One region of the Pantoea sp. S18 genome, then DNA from elsewhere that is predicted to be linked to it. Evidence: predicted binding sites of a transcription regulator. Region 1 holds the regulator's gene; the other holds the start of a gene.
The links. Region 1 encodes LexA, which represses DNA repair genes until DNA is damaged. Its sites were predicted from a motif close to TNCTGTATGTACATACAGNA; they were not measured.
Positions count from the first base shown of each region.

Region 2: a site for LexA is predicted at 4,788-4,807, ahead of VIJ98_RS06655 (DNA translocase FtsK 4TM domain-containing protein). Genes of this name have one in related genera too.

Region 1 is NZ_CP142688.1:349,826-356,637, reverse strand. It holds gene traF (conjugal transfer protein TraF) at 1-111, opposite strand, end outside; gene zur (zinc uptake transcriptional repressor Zur) at 563-1,081, shown strand; gene VIJ98_RS01580 (CsbD family protein) at 1,157-1,369, opposite strand; gene dinF (MATE family efflux transporter DinF) at 1,534-2,856, opposite strand; gene lexA (transcriptional repressor LexA) at 2,993-3,607, opposite strand; gene VIJ98_RS01565 (diacylglycerol kinase) at 3,713-4,081, opposite strand; gene plsB (glycerol-3-phosphate 1-O-acyltransferase PlsB) at 4,209-6,632, shown strand.
Region 2 is NZ_CP142688.1:1,464,785-1,471,596, reverse strand. It holds gene VIJ98_RS06665 (replication-associated recombination protein A) at 1-545, opposite strand, end outside; gene lolA (outer membrane lipoprotein chaperone LolA) at 553-1,164, opposite strand; gene VIJ98_RS06655 (DNA translocase FtsK 4TM domain-containing protein) at 1,340-4,726, opposite strand; gene lrp (leucine-responsive transcriptional regulator Lrp) at 4,846-5,340, opposite strand; gene trxB (thioredoxin-disulfide reductase) at 5,860-6,812, shown strand, end outside.

The sequences.
Region 1 (6,812 bases):
GTTACGCGCGTCATACCATGTACCTGCTGCCAGAGCTGAGGAAGAAAGAAATACTGCATTCAAACCAACAAGATAAGCTACTTTTTTGTGCCTGAATATTGTCTTCACCATGAGCCTGCCATCACCTTTGAAATGTCGCTGAATCACTCACCGACTGAAAGTTTAGTTAGCCGCTATTCTGAACCCTGGCTAACGCTTCATTGCTGTGAATTAAAAGGAAATAGCACTGCTATTCGCAGAATTGGATGCGTAAGCACCATTCCGCTGTGTTTTTATGCAGAAAAATTAACAGTGAGTAAATTGATACCAGAAATTACTTAAGACCTTTTGAACCATAGACGCTAACCCGGTGAGTTGCAAAGCAAAATCCGTGCAGCCGTTGCGCTGCCTGCCGGTACGCATTTTTCAGAAATGTTGATTGCAACAAAATTGATCGAAAAACAGGAAGGGTAATCGATTGATTGGTGGGAATTTTCTGTAGGAATTTAAGCAAAATAAGCAATCACAGCAGCGTAAAAATTTGTGTGATAAAATAACATCACCTGCAACCCGGAGAATGCCTATGTCAAACCTCACGCCAGAACAACTTCTTACCCAGGCTGAATCACTTTGCCTTGATCGCGGCGTGCGCCTCACCACTCAGCGCGCGGAAGTGCTGCGCTTGATGGCAGAGCAGAATGGTTCGATAAGCGCTTACGATTTGCTGGATCAGCTGCGTGTCAGTGAACCGCAAGCTAAACCGCCCACCATTTATCGCGCGCTGGATTTCCTGCTAGAACAGGGATTTATTCATCGCGTTGAGTCGAACAACAGTTATGTGGTTTGTCATCATTTTGATGAGCCGGCACATACTTCAGTGATGCTGGTGTGTGACGGTTGCGCGGCAGTGACTGAAAAACATGCTCATGGTGTGGAAAAGACCATTGCTTCGTTAGCGGATCAGGCGGGATTTTCTCTGCGTCATACTGTAATTGAGGCGCATGGCCTGTGTGAGAACTGCGCAGAAGTGGCGGCTTGCACGCATCATGAAAGCTGTGAGCATGACCATCAGGTTGAGGGGAAAAAACGGGTAAGAAAATAGAGAGGCACGTCCTTGTGCCGGGCCAATCACTACGCTAAATGATTGGCGGGTAGGAGCATCTTCCTTAAGGGGCGATTACCAGCGGTAATCTTTATTGGTGCTTTCCCAGTCCTTAACTTCTTGCTCGGCCTGGTCTTTCGCATAACCGTAGCGCTCCTGGATTTTACCGACCAACTGATCGCGTTTACCTTCGATCACCGTCATGTCGTCATCCGTAAGCTTGCCCCACTTCTCTTTAAATTTCCCTTTAAACTGCTTCCAGTTTCCGCTCGCTTCGTCTTTGTTCATAATAATCCTCCACTTCATCCTGAGTGAGATAGATACATCGCCTATCTATCTGGCGATATACCCACACAACGCGCTACTCATGTGCGCCGTATAAGGTAATTGTAGTAGCCGTTTCGCAGTTTGCAGAGAATTACAGATTAATCTGTAGGTTACGCTTCGCTTATTCAGGCGTTGAACCAGCTATCACGTTGCCAGTGACCTCGCCAGATCAGCCACAGCGTCAGTCCGCGTAGCGCCAGGAACACCGTCACTGCCAGCCATAAACCGTGATTGCCGAGCCACGGTAACGTAAGCAGCGATATACCATAGCCGATTGCCGCCATCACCATGCTGTTACGCATCTCACGGCCGCGCGTCGCACCGATAAACATGCCATCCAGCAGATAACACCAAACGCCAACCAGCGGCAGAATCACCTGCCAAATCAGATATCTGTCGGCCATCTCGCGAAGCGCTTCCAGTGACGTCAACATCGCCACTATTTGCGGGCCGGTTAACGCATAAATCAGCGCAAAGATCGCTGCGACGAAGCAAGCCTGGCGGCAAGCCGCATGCCAAACCAGCAACAGCCGACTGCGATCTTTGGCCCCAACAGCTTCACCTGAACAGGCTTCAACCGCGTAGGCAAAACCATCCAGCGCGTATGCGGTAAAAGTGAGGAACATCAACAGTACCGCATTGACCGCCACCACATCCGGGCCAATTCGAGCACCAAGGATGGTGAGTGAGGCGAAGCAAATTTGCAGCATTAAAGAGCGCAGCATAATGTCGCGATTGAGGCGGAATAGCCGCGCCGCATCGCCGCGCCAGCTAGTTTTAAGCAGAGTAAAGTGGATACCGCGCATTTTCAGCACGCGCGCTACCATCCACAAACCCACGCCCAGCGTGACATATTCTGCCAGCGCGGTAGCCGCCGCCGCGCCAGCCACACCCCAATGCAGTTTCAGTACGAACAGCAGATCAAGCAGGATATTTACCAGATTGCCGATGATCAGCAGCACCATCGGTGCCCGCGCATATTGAACGCCCAGCAGCCAGCCCAGAATCACCAAATTGGCTAAGGTTGCGGGCGCACTCAGCCAGCGAATCTCAATAAAGATTTGCGCCTGCTGCTGCACTTCCGGGCTGCCGCCCATCAAGGCTGCCGCCAAGCTGCTCACCGGCGTTCGTAGCACCATAAATAGCACGCCAAAAACCAGCGCAATCAGCAGCGGTTGCGTTAAGGCGCGCGCCAGCGCGGTTTTGTCATTGGCGCCAAATGCCTGAGCGGTCAATCCGGTGGTGCTCATGCGCAGGAATAGCAGAAGCATAAAGATGAAGCTGGTTGCCGTTGTGCCCACGGCGACGCCGCCGAGATAAATAGGGCTATCGAGATGACCAATAACGGCAGTATCCACCACGCCCAGTAACGGGACGGTGATATTTGACAGGATCATCGGCAGCGCTAGCCGCCAGAGTGTTTTATCTGAAGAGGAAAACAGCTGCATCAGCCCATTCCGTTATGTGCGGTAATCAGCATAATGGCGCCAGCGTGAGCCGCAGAAAGAGTCACAGAGAAGTAAAACAGCAGACTGCGGTCAGCGCAAATTCACACCGCCGCAGTTGGGGAGGATCAGAAACTGATCAGAGCCACTCGCCGTTGCGTACAATCCCGACAGCTAAACCTTCAACAGTTAGTGACTGCTCACGGGTATCAACAACAATCGGCTGGAAATCGGTGTTTTCCGGCAGCAGATGAACAATTGCACCCTGCTTTTTCCAGCGTTTCACGGTGACTTCATCATCAATGCGCGCCACGACAACCTGGCCGTTACGCACTTCCTGCGTTTTATGCACCGCTAACAGATCGCCATCCATAATACCGATATCTTTCATCGACATGCCGCTCACGCGCAGCAGGAAATCGGCGCTCGGTTTGAACAGATTCGCATCCACCTGATAGTGGGCTTCAATATGTTCCTGCGCCAGCAAGGGTTCACCGGCAGCGACGCGGCCAATCAGCGGCAGCCCTTCGCTCGGTTCTTCTTCCATTAGCAAACGAATCCCGCGCGATGCGCCGGAAACAATTTCAATTACGCCTTTACGCGCCAGCGCTTTCAGATGCTCTTCAGCAGCATTGGGCGAGCGAAAACCCAGTTGCGCAGCAATTTCCGCACGCGTTGGCGGCATGCCCGTCTGGTTAATATGGTCGCGAATCAGGTCATAGACCTGTTGCTGCCGTGCAGTTAACGCTTTCATCCCGCCCCCTGGTTGTTTATACAGTCGCTGTGAGTATATACAGGTATTCGCGAAATGAAAACCGTAACAGAGGGAAAAATCAGCGGTTTGATGAATCTGGAATCCCTATCTCAAATGCGTCCAGAGCAGCGCGATCCAGACGAACAGAGCCAGTAAGATAGTCAGCAATACGGCGGCCGATCCCATATCTTTGGCGCGGCCCGCGAGCGGATGTTGCTCCTGCCCGATTCGGTCAACCACCGCTTCGATAGCGCTATTAAGGATCTCAATGATGATAACCAGCACTACCGAGCCAATCATCAAGATGCGGGAGATGGTATCTACATCCAGCCAGCACGCCACGAGAATGGCCACCAGCGCGGCAACAGCTTCCTGCCGAAATGCGGCTTCGTGCTGCCATGCGGCACGCAGGCCCTGCCAGGAATAACCGGCTGCTTTCACTATTCTTACTAAACCGGTGACGTTATTTGCCATGTCTATGGAACCCTTGATCTATTTTGACGTCAATGTGTGGGCAGTATGAGGCGGCAGAGCCACAGACCTTCGCTGCGCTTTCTGGTATGCTTGCCGCGCTTTGCTAACAAGAGGCTTAAAGTTGTCTATGTCAGGTTGGCGTAAACTCTATTACAAATTATTGAATTTACCACTCTCTATTTTGGTAAAAAGTAAGGTCATTCCGACCGATCCCGTCTCTGAACACGGGATCGATCCGACTCGTCCGGTGATGTATGTTTTGCCTTATGATTCAAAGGCTGACCTGCTCACGCTGCGTGCTCAATGCCTGAAACATGATCTGCCCGATCCGCTGGCTCCGCTGGAGATCGATGGCACCCTGCTGCCGCGCCACGTGTTTATTCACGATGGCCCACGCGTGATTCCCTATTTCGTGGCCAATCCCGAATCGGTAAAGCTGTTCCACGATTATCTGGATTTGCACCGCAGTAACCCGCAACTCGACGTGCAAATGCTGCCGGTCGCGGTGATGTTTGGTCGTGCGCCGGGACGTGAAACATCCGGTGAATCCACGCCGCATCTGCGCGTGCTCAATGGCGTGCAGAAGTTCTTCGCTATTCTGTGGCACGGCCGCGACAGCTTTGTACGCTTCTCGCAAACCGTTTCGCTACGCCAGATGGCGACCGAACACGGCACCGATAAGTCGATTGCACAGAAGCTGGCTCGCGTGGCGCGTATTCACTTTGCTCGCCAACGTCTGGCTGCGGTCGGCCCGCGTCTGCCTGCACGTCAGGATCTCTTCAACAAGCTATTACAGTCCAAAGCGATTGAAAAAGCGGTAGAAGATGAAGCACGCAGCAAAAAGATTTCGCATGAGAAAGCCCAGCAGAACGCCATCGAAATGATGGAGGAAGTGGCGGCGAACTTCTCTTACGAAGCGATTAAGGTCACTGACCGCGTGATGGGCTGGCTGTGGAGCCGCCTGTATCAGGGCATCAACGTACATGGCGGTGAGCGCGTGCGTCAGCTGGCGCAGGATGGTCATGAGATTGTCTATGTGCCCTGCCACCGCAGCCACATGGATTATCTGCTGCTCTCCTACGTGCTTTATCATCAAGGCCTGGTGCCACCGCACATTGCTGCGGGTATCAACCTGAACTTCTGGCCTGCCGGCCCGATTTTCCGTCGTCTGGGCGCGTTCTTTATTCGTCGTACCTTTAAGGGCAACAAACTCTACTCCACCGTGTTCCGTGAATATCTCGGCGAGCTATTTAGCCGTGGTTACTCCGTTGAATACTTTGTGGAAGGCGGACGTTCGCGTACTGGCCGTTTGCTGGACCCGAAAACCGGCACCCTGTCGATGACGCTGCAAGCGATGCTGCGCGGCGGCAGTCGTCCTATCACCTTCGTGCCGATCTACATCGGTTACGAGCACGTGATGGAAGTGGGCACGTATGCCAAAGAGCTGCGTGGCGCGGCCAAAGAGAAAGAGAGCTTCCTGCAGATGGTGCGCGGCTTGCGTAAGCTGCGCAATCTGGGTCAGGGCTACGTTAACTTCGGCGAACCGCTGCCGTTGATGAACTACCTGAACAAAAACGTGCCGGAATGGCGCGATGCGATTGATCCTATCGAACCGCAACGTCCTGCGTGGATGACGCCGGCCGTGAATGACATTGCGGCGAAGCTGATGGTGCGCATTAACGAAGCCGGTGCAGCAAACGCCATGAACCTGTGCGTGACTGCGCTGCTGGCGTCACGTCAACGTTCACTGACCCGCGAACAGCTGATTGAGCAGTTAGAGTGCTATACGCAACTCCTACGCAACGTGCCGTATTCGCCGGAAGCCACGGTGCCCGATATGAGCGCCGAAGCGCTGCTTGATCACGCGATGGGCATGAACAAGTTCGAGACCGAGCAAGACAGTATTGGCGACATCATCATTTTGCCGCGCGAGCAGGCGGTGCTGATGACCTACTATCGCAACAACATCCATCACATGCTGGTGATGCCATCCCTGATTGCCGCCATCGTGCAGCAACACCGCGAAATCAGCGAAGCAGAGCTGCTGCGTCAGGTTAGCCTGGTTTATCCGATGCTGAAGAGCGAACTGTTCCTGCGCTGGGACAACGCGGAATTACCTGCGCTGCTCAACGCACTCTGTTCAGAGATGGCACGTCAGGGGCTGATTACCTTGCAGGATGGTCAGCTGAAAATGACACCGGCACGTCATCGTTCTCTGCAACTGTTGGCGGCGGGTATTCGTGAGACGCTACAGCGCTTCGCGATTACCTTCGCCATCCTCAGCGCGAAACCGGCCATCAACCGTGGCACGCTGGAGAAAGAGAGCCGCACGCTAGCTCAGCGTCTTTCTGTGCTGCACGGCATCAACGCGCCAGAGTTCTTTGATAAAGCGGTGTTCACTGCGCTGGTACTTACGCTGCGTGATGAAGGTTATATCAGTGACAAAGGCGATGCCGATGCTGAACGCAGCCATATGATGTGGCAGATGCTGGCGGAGCTGGTAACCAGCGATGTCCGTCTGACGATTGAGAGCGCGGTCACCCACGATTAGTAGGCGACATGAAAACACAAAGGCGCACTTCGGTGCGCCCTGCTAAGTCCTCGCTATTCTCCCACGATCCCTCCTGCCTGATGACTCACCTTGGTCATCATTCTGCTACTGACATCGCCCACTATGATTACACACCCGATTTGGATCTTCGTAGGGTGCGCATTTATGCGCACCTGGTCG
Region 2 (6,812 bases), 1.1 Mb from region 1:
TCATCCTGCATCGCCTGCAGCAAAACCTGTTCGATATCAGCAGTGGTAAGAGATTTGAGTAAATAGACACGAGCACGCGATAGCAGCGCCGAGTTGAGCTCAAACGAGGGATTTTCGGTGGTGGCACCGATAAACGTGATGGTGCCATCTTCAATATGTGGCAGGAATGCATCCTGCTGACTTTTGTTAAAGCGATGAACTTCGTCGACAAACAGAATGGTGCGTCGGCCCACCAAACGATTTTGCCGGGCGCGCTCTATCGCTTCACGAATCTCTTTAACGCCAGAAGTCACCGCAGAAATCCGCTCAACATCAGCTTTACCGTAATGGGCGATGATTTCGGCTAATGTTGTTTTCCCTGTCCCCGGCGGTCCCCACAAAATCATCGAATGCAGATGCCCGGCCTCAATAGCGCGCGGCAGCGGTTTACCGGGCGCCAGCAAATGCTGCTGCCCAATGTAATGTTGCAGCGTAGCTGGCCGCATACGTGCGGCCAGCGGCTGAAACTCATTCGAAGGTGCGAAATCCAGAGACAGGTTACTCACCGTGACCTCACTGACGTTGATCGTCCACCGTTACCCCTTTTGGCGGCGTAAAGGTGAATTTGTCTGGGCTAATGGCGCCGTTGTTTTGGCTCTTCAGCTGATAATCGCTGTGCTGACCATCTTGCTCAATCGCGCTGAACTTATTGATGGTGCCAGACGATGTCACATTGATGGTGAACTGCTTGAGGTTGCCATCACTGCTCTTCGGCGTTAGCTCGAAGTTATCGCCCTGTTGCTTGATGTTGTACTGTTTCCAGTCGCTTGGCTGATTACGCGCAATCAGCATAAACGGCGTATTACTTGCCGCATTTTGCAGCAGGCTAACGCTGGCTTGTTCAACGAAGGGATTGTAGAACCACAGATTTTTGCCATCAGAAATAATTACGCTTTCGTCCGGCGCGGTCATGTGCCAGTTAAACAAACTTGGGCGCTTAACCCACAGCTCACCTTCACCATCCTGCACGTTAGCGCCGCTGCCATCGGTCACTTTCTGACTGAAGCTGGCATGGAAGCTGTTCACTTTATTGAGACGCTGTTGCAGATCGCTGGACGCATCCGCCAATACTGATGCGGAAACAAAACTGGCCAACAGGCCACAGGCAATAACGCGTAATTTCATCTGATTCGATTCCTTATTCATTGTTTCCCGACACTTACTGCATTAAACGTAGTTGCCGTCCTGTCTCTTCGACAGGAGAAAAAGCCGAAAGCTCCCGAAGATATGGGGATCGACCAACAGATAAACAATGGGCCAGTGTTAACTGGCCCATAAGCAGACAATCGCACGCGATAATTTACATTTCGTGTGGCGGCGGTGAAAGCACTTCACGGTTGCCATTGTGTCCCGGTTCAGAAACGATGCCCTGCGCTTCCATCTGCTCGATGATGCGTGCAGCACGGTTATAACCAATACGGAACTGGCGCTGAACCCCAGAAATGGACGCCCGGCGTTTTTCCACCACGAAAGAGACAGCCTGATCGAACAGCGGATCCAGCTCTTCATCACCCATCATACCGCCAGCCGCGCTATCGCTCTCTTCACCAGCAGTAATGCTTTCGATATATTGCGGACGACCGCGTGCTTTCCAGTCCTGAACGACCGCATGGACTTCCTGATCGCGCACGAATGCACCGTGCACACGCACTGGCATTGAGGAGTTTGGCGGCATGTAGAGCATGTCACCCATGCCCAGCAGCGATTCCGCACCGCCCTGATCGAGGATGGTGCGTGAGTCGATCTTACTGGAAACGGTAAAGGCGATTCGCGTCGGGATGTTGGCTTTGATCAGACCGGTAATCACATCGACCGACGGACGTTGCGTCGCCAGCACCAGGTGAATACCCGCCGCACGTGCTTTCTGTGCCAGACGCGCAATCAACTCTTCAACTTTCTTACCGACAGCCATCATCAGATCGGCAAATTCGTCAACCAGTACCACGATATAAGGCAGTTTTTCCAGCACTGGCGGTGTGGTGTCCATGCTATCGCCCGGCTTCCAGAACGGATCGGGAATTGGTCGGCCCATCGCTGCAGCCTGCTCAATCTTCTCGTTATATCCGGCAAGGTTACGCACGCCCAATGCCGACATCAGCTTATAGCGACGCTCCATTTCACCAACACTCCAGCGCAGCGCATTGGCCGCATCTTTCATATCGGTAACCACTTCGGTCAGTAGGTGCGGAATGCCTTCGTAGACTGACAGCTCAAGCATTTTCGGGTCAATCATGATAAAACGCACTTCTTCAGGCGTGGCTTTATACAACATGCTGATGATCATGGTGTTAACGCCCACCGATTTACCGGAACCAGTGGTACCGGCAACCAGCAAGTGAGGCATTTTCGCTAAATCAGCCACAACCGGCTGGCCAGCAATGTCCTTGCCCAACACCACTGCAAGCGGTGACGGATTTTCACGGAATTTAGGGCAATCCAGCACTTCGCGCAGATAAACGGTTTGACGATGTTTATTTGGCAGTTCAAGCCCAACATAAGGCTTGCCTGGAATCACTTCCACCACGCGCACGGCAACCGCTGACAGTGAACGCGCCAGGTCACGCGACAAGTTAGAGATACGTGAAGCTTTAACGCCTGGCGCTAAGTCGAGCTCAAAACGGGTGATGACTGGCCCAGGAGAAATACCTACTACTTCCGCCTTCACACGATAATCCGCCAGTCGAGCCTCAACCAGTCGCGCCGTTTGCTCAAGTGCAAACATATCAACCGGCTCTTCTTCAGCCGGTGGTGACGTGAGCAGATCCAGCGTTGGCAGCGGCGTAGAGGGTTTTTCCAGCGGCTGTTCATGGCGAACCAGGAACGGATGGAACAAGCTATCCTGCGCTGGCGCTGCAGGTTTCACTGGCGCAGGCGGCGCAGAATAGGCTTCCTGTTCCGGCGACGACCACGGGCTTGATTCGGCACTCAACGACGGTAATGACGCTGGCTCTGGCGCAACGGGTTGCTGCCACTGCGCGGGTTCTTCCGGCTCTGGCGTTGCAGAGATCGTAAACAGCGGCTCGCTTGGGCTGTCGTCGACCAGATCTTTCATTGGCGAAAAATCAAACGCAGACGAGGTATCCAGATTAAAGACCGGCGCTTCCTTCACTTCAGGTTCGTTATAGCGTTGCTGCTGCTGGTCGGCGAACTGACGTGCCAGTTGAGCCTGCTGCAATGCATCTTCATCCTCAGGCTCAGACGCATCCTGCCAGCTTTCGCCATAACGATTCTGCTGCTGTGATGCGAAGGCTTCACGCAACTGCGCCTCTTGCAGCTCACCATCATCTTCCTGTGAAGGAACGCTGTAAGACGCGGTGACTTCCGGCTGTTGCTGCTCAGCATCTTTAGCCTGCTCTTCCGCCATGCGCTGCGAAGGCAACTTAATGCCGTACGACGCTAACTCGCGTCGTGTTGGCAACTTAACCTTATTCGGACGCGGCAATTCTGGACCAATGCCCTGCTTGACCTGCGGGTTGTAATCACGCTCAGGCACGATATCGAAAGCAGGCGAATAAGCAGCTGTTGAAGATGCTGCTTTTACTGCTCCCGTAGCTAATGATGAAGCGGCGACACTATTTAAAGGCGCTGAAGATGGAGCGGCATCCTGCCAGTTGCCCATTCTCGGGCCCTCATCGTCATCAGCCGGCGAAAACGGTGAAGGTGCCGGTTCATTTGGCATCTCGAAACGATAGAGCGGCGTAGAAGGCTGCGCGATCGGTTCAGGCGCCGCAGCGACAGGCTGTGGAACCGAAGTTGGCTGGGCAGCAGATTCAGTAACGCGCGGCATTGCGGCGGGTTCTGCAGACGCACTTGCCGCAGGCTGCGTGGTTGCCGGGGTTTGCTGTGCGGCTTGCGTGGTAACCGCAATCGCAGCGGCAGTTGCCGCACTGGCCTTAGCTAGTAGCGGATCATCGCCCAACTCTGCAACAACGGGTTCGCTAATCTTGCGCGGTTTGGCTAACAAGACATCGTCTTCTTCATTTGCAGGCTGTAAAGCAGGCATAGAAGGCGACACCTCATCAGCGTGCTCTTCGTCGTCGTATTCTTCTTCCTGCCAGGGTTCGTCATGCCGTGAACGGTTGCTGGCAAAGGTCAGAACACCCATTACCACGCCGCCGATCTTCTCGGCAATCGTCAGCCATGACCAACCGGTATAAAGGGTGATCCCGGCAGCCCAGACGCACAGCAGCGTTAAAGTGCCGCCAGCCGAACTGAACCACGGTGCCATCGCATTGCTGACCAGGCTGCCAATGACGCCGCCGGAAGCAAAATACCAGATGTCATCAACGTTGAGCGCCGCAAGACCACAGGTAGTTACCACCAGGGCCAGCACGCCAATCAGACGTAAACCAACGGCAAAGTAGTCGATGTAATCCTGACGATCGCGTTGGCGGAAGGTGATCCAGCACAGACCAATAATGACGGGAGGAATGGCGTAAGCCATCACGCCAAAAATGAACAATAGCGTATCGGCCAGCCATGCGCCGACGCTACCACCCAAATTATGGATAGGTTCGTGCCATGCGGTTTGTGACCAGCTTGGATCTGAAGGGTTAAAACTAACCAGCGACACCATCAAATAGATGGCGAACAAGGCCACAAGAATGAGCAACGCCTCCAGCAGACGACGTCCACTGCTCAGCGGTTGTAACGAAACATCTTTATCTTCTGTATATTCCTGGCTCAAGAGAACTCTCCAGGTGCCTGTAAATTAAGAAGGCAACAACGTCGGGCATGCCCGACGCTGGTCCTGTATGAATTCACAGGAGTGTACCGAAATCCTGCAAGCTTTGCACCTGCCCTGCACTACCGGGTTTTGATCACCAGACGATTGCTCTGTTTGACCTCTTCCATCACCACGTAAGTACGGGTGTCGTTTACGCCCGGCAGACGCAGCAAGGTTTCACCCAGCAGTTTACGATAGGCGGACATATCTGGTACGCGGGTTTTCAGCAGGTAGTCAAAGTCACCGGAAACGAGGTGACACTCTTGAGTTTCCTCAAGTTTTTGCACAGCGGCGTTAAATTGTTCAAACACATCTGGCGCACCACGATTCAGAGTAATCTCAACGAAAACCAGCAGTGAAGCATCCAGATAATGGGGATTGAGCTGCGCAGTGTAGCCCAGAATGAAGCCTTGACGCTCGAGGCGACGTACGCGCTCAAGACAAGGAGTTGGCGATAATCCAACACGTTTGGAAAGCTCGACATTGGAAATTCGACCGTCTTTCTGCAGTTCATTCAGAATATTTCTGTCGATACGATCTAAATCTTTTCCGGGGCGTTTCTTATTGTCTACCATTATTATTGTCTCTCTTAATTCCTTCCCTTTACCTGCCACACCCTGAAAACGCTCATTGTTCAGGGCCTTACTGAAGTGAAGACCATAAGCCTGTGCAGTAACGCGTCCATCCGTATGACGCATGTTGTCTGTCCACATCATGCGTCACTACCAATGTCAGGCTGAGTTTATTCGGCTAAAAAAGCCAAAACAGAAATGAAATTCTGTTTTGAATCGCTAAATATTCTCTGCTTCTCCCAATGTTTTCGCAAAAGCGCAGGCGATTGTCAAAGTAAAACATCCAAATTCAGTACAAGATGCCAGATAGAGTTCTGGGTTGCTGTTTTTAAATGAGAATTTTTATGCTGCTGCACCACTAATTGCCGAGCATTGCCCCCTTTTGGCGCAACGCGCGTGCAAAATTTACACTCATCGTCTACGCCGCTCGCAGTGATTGTTAACAAAATTGCTGAAGCCTTTTTTTGCGACGTTAATTTCCCTACAATCAAAAACTATGTTGTCAGAAAAATTGAGGAACGCATGAGTACGGCCAAACACAGTAAGCTGCTCATTCTGGGCTCCGGCCCTGCCGGTTACACTGCTGCGGTATATGCAGCGCGCGCTAACCTGAATCCGGTATTAATCACCGGGCTGGAAAAAGGGGGTCAGCTCACCACCACCACCGAAGTGGAGAACTGGCCAGGCGATGCAAACGATCTGACCGGTCCAGCGTTGATGGAACGCATGCAAGAGCATGCTGAGAAATTCAACACCGAGATCATTTTTGACCACATTCATACCGTCGATTTGCAGAACCGTCCGTTCCGTCTGGTCGGCGACAGCGGTGAATACACTGCTGATGCCTTGATCATCGCAACTGGCGCCTCAGCGCGTTATCTCGGTCTGCCATCAGAAGAAGCGTTTAAAGGCAAAGGCGTATCTGCTTGCGCGACCTGTGACGGTTTCTTCTACCGTAACCAGAAAGTTGCCGTGATTGGTGGAGGCAACACTGCCGTTGAGGAAGCACTTTATTTGGCTAACATTGCCGCTGAAGTGCATCTGATTCACCGTCGCGACAGCTTCCGCGCGGAGAAAATCCTCATCGACCGCCTGATGGAAAAAGTGCGCAATGGCAACATCGTGCTGCACACCGACCGCACGCTGGACGAAGTGGTCGGCGATCAAATGGGCGTGACAGGCTTGAAACTGCTTTCTACCAAAGGTGAAGCGGCGGAATCACTCGATGTCGCTGGTCTGTTTGTCGCTATCGGCCACAGTCCAAATACCGCAATCTTTGACGGTCAGCTGGATTTAGAAAATGGCTACATCAAAGTGCAGTCTGGTTTGCATGGTAACGCCACTCAAACCAGCATCCCAGGCGTGTTCGCTGCCGGCGATGTGATGGATCATATTTATCGCCAGGCCATTACCTCTGCCGGTACCGGCTGTATGGCTGCGTTGGATGCGGAACGCTTCCTCGATGGACTGGTTAA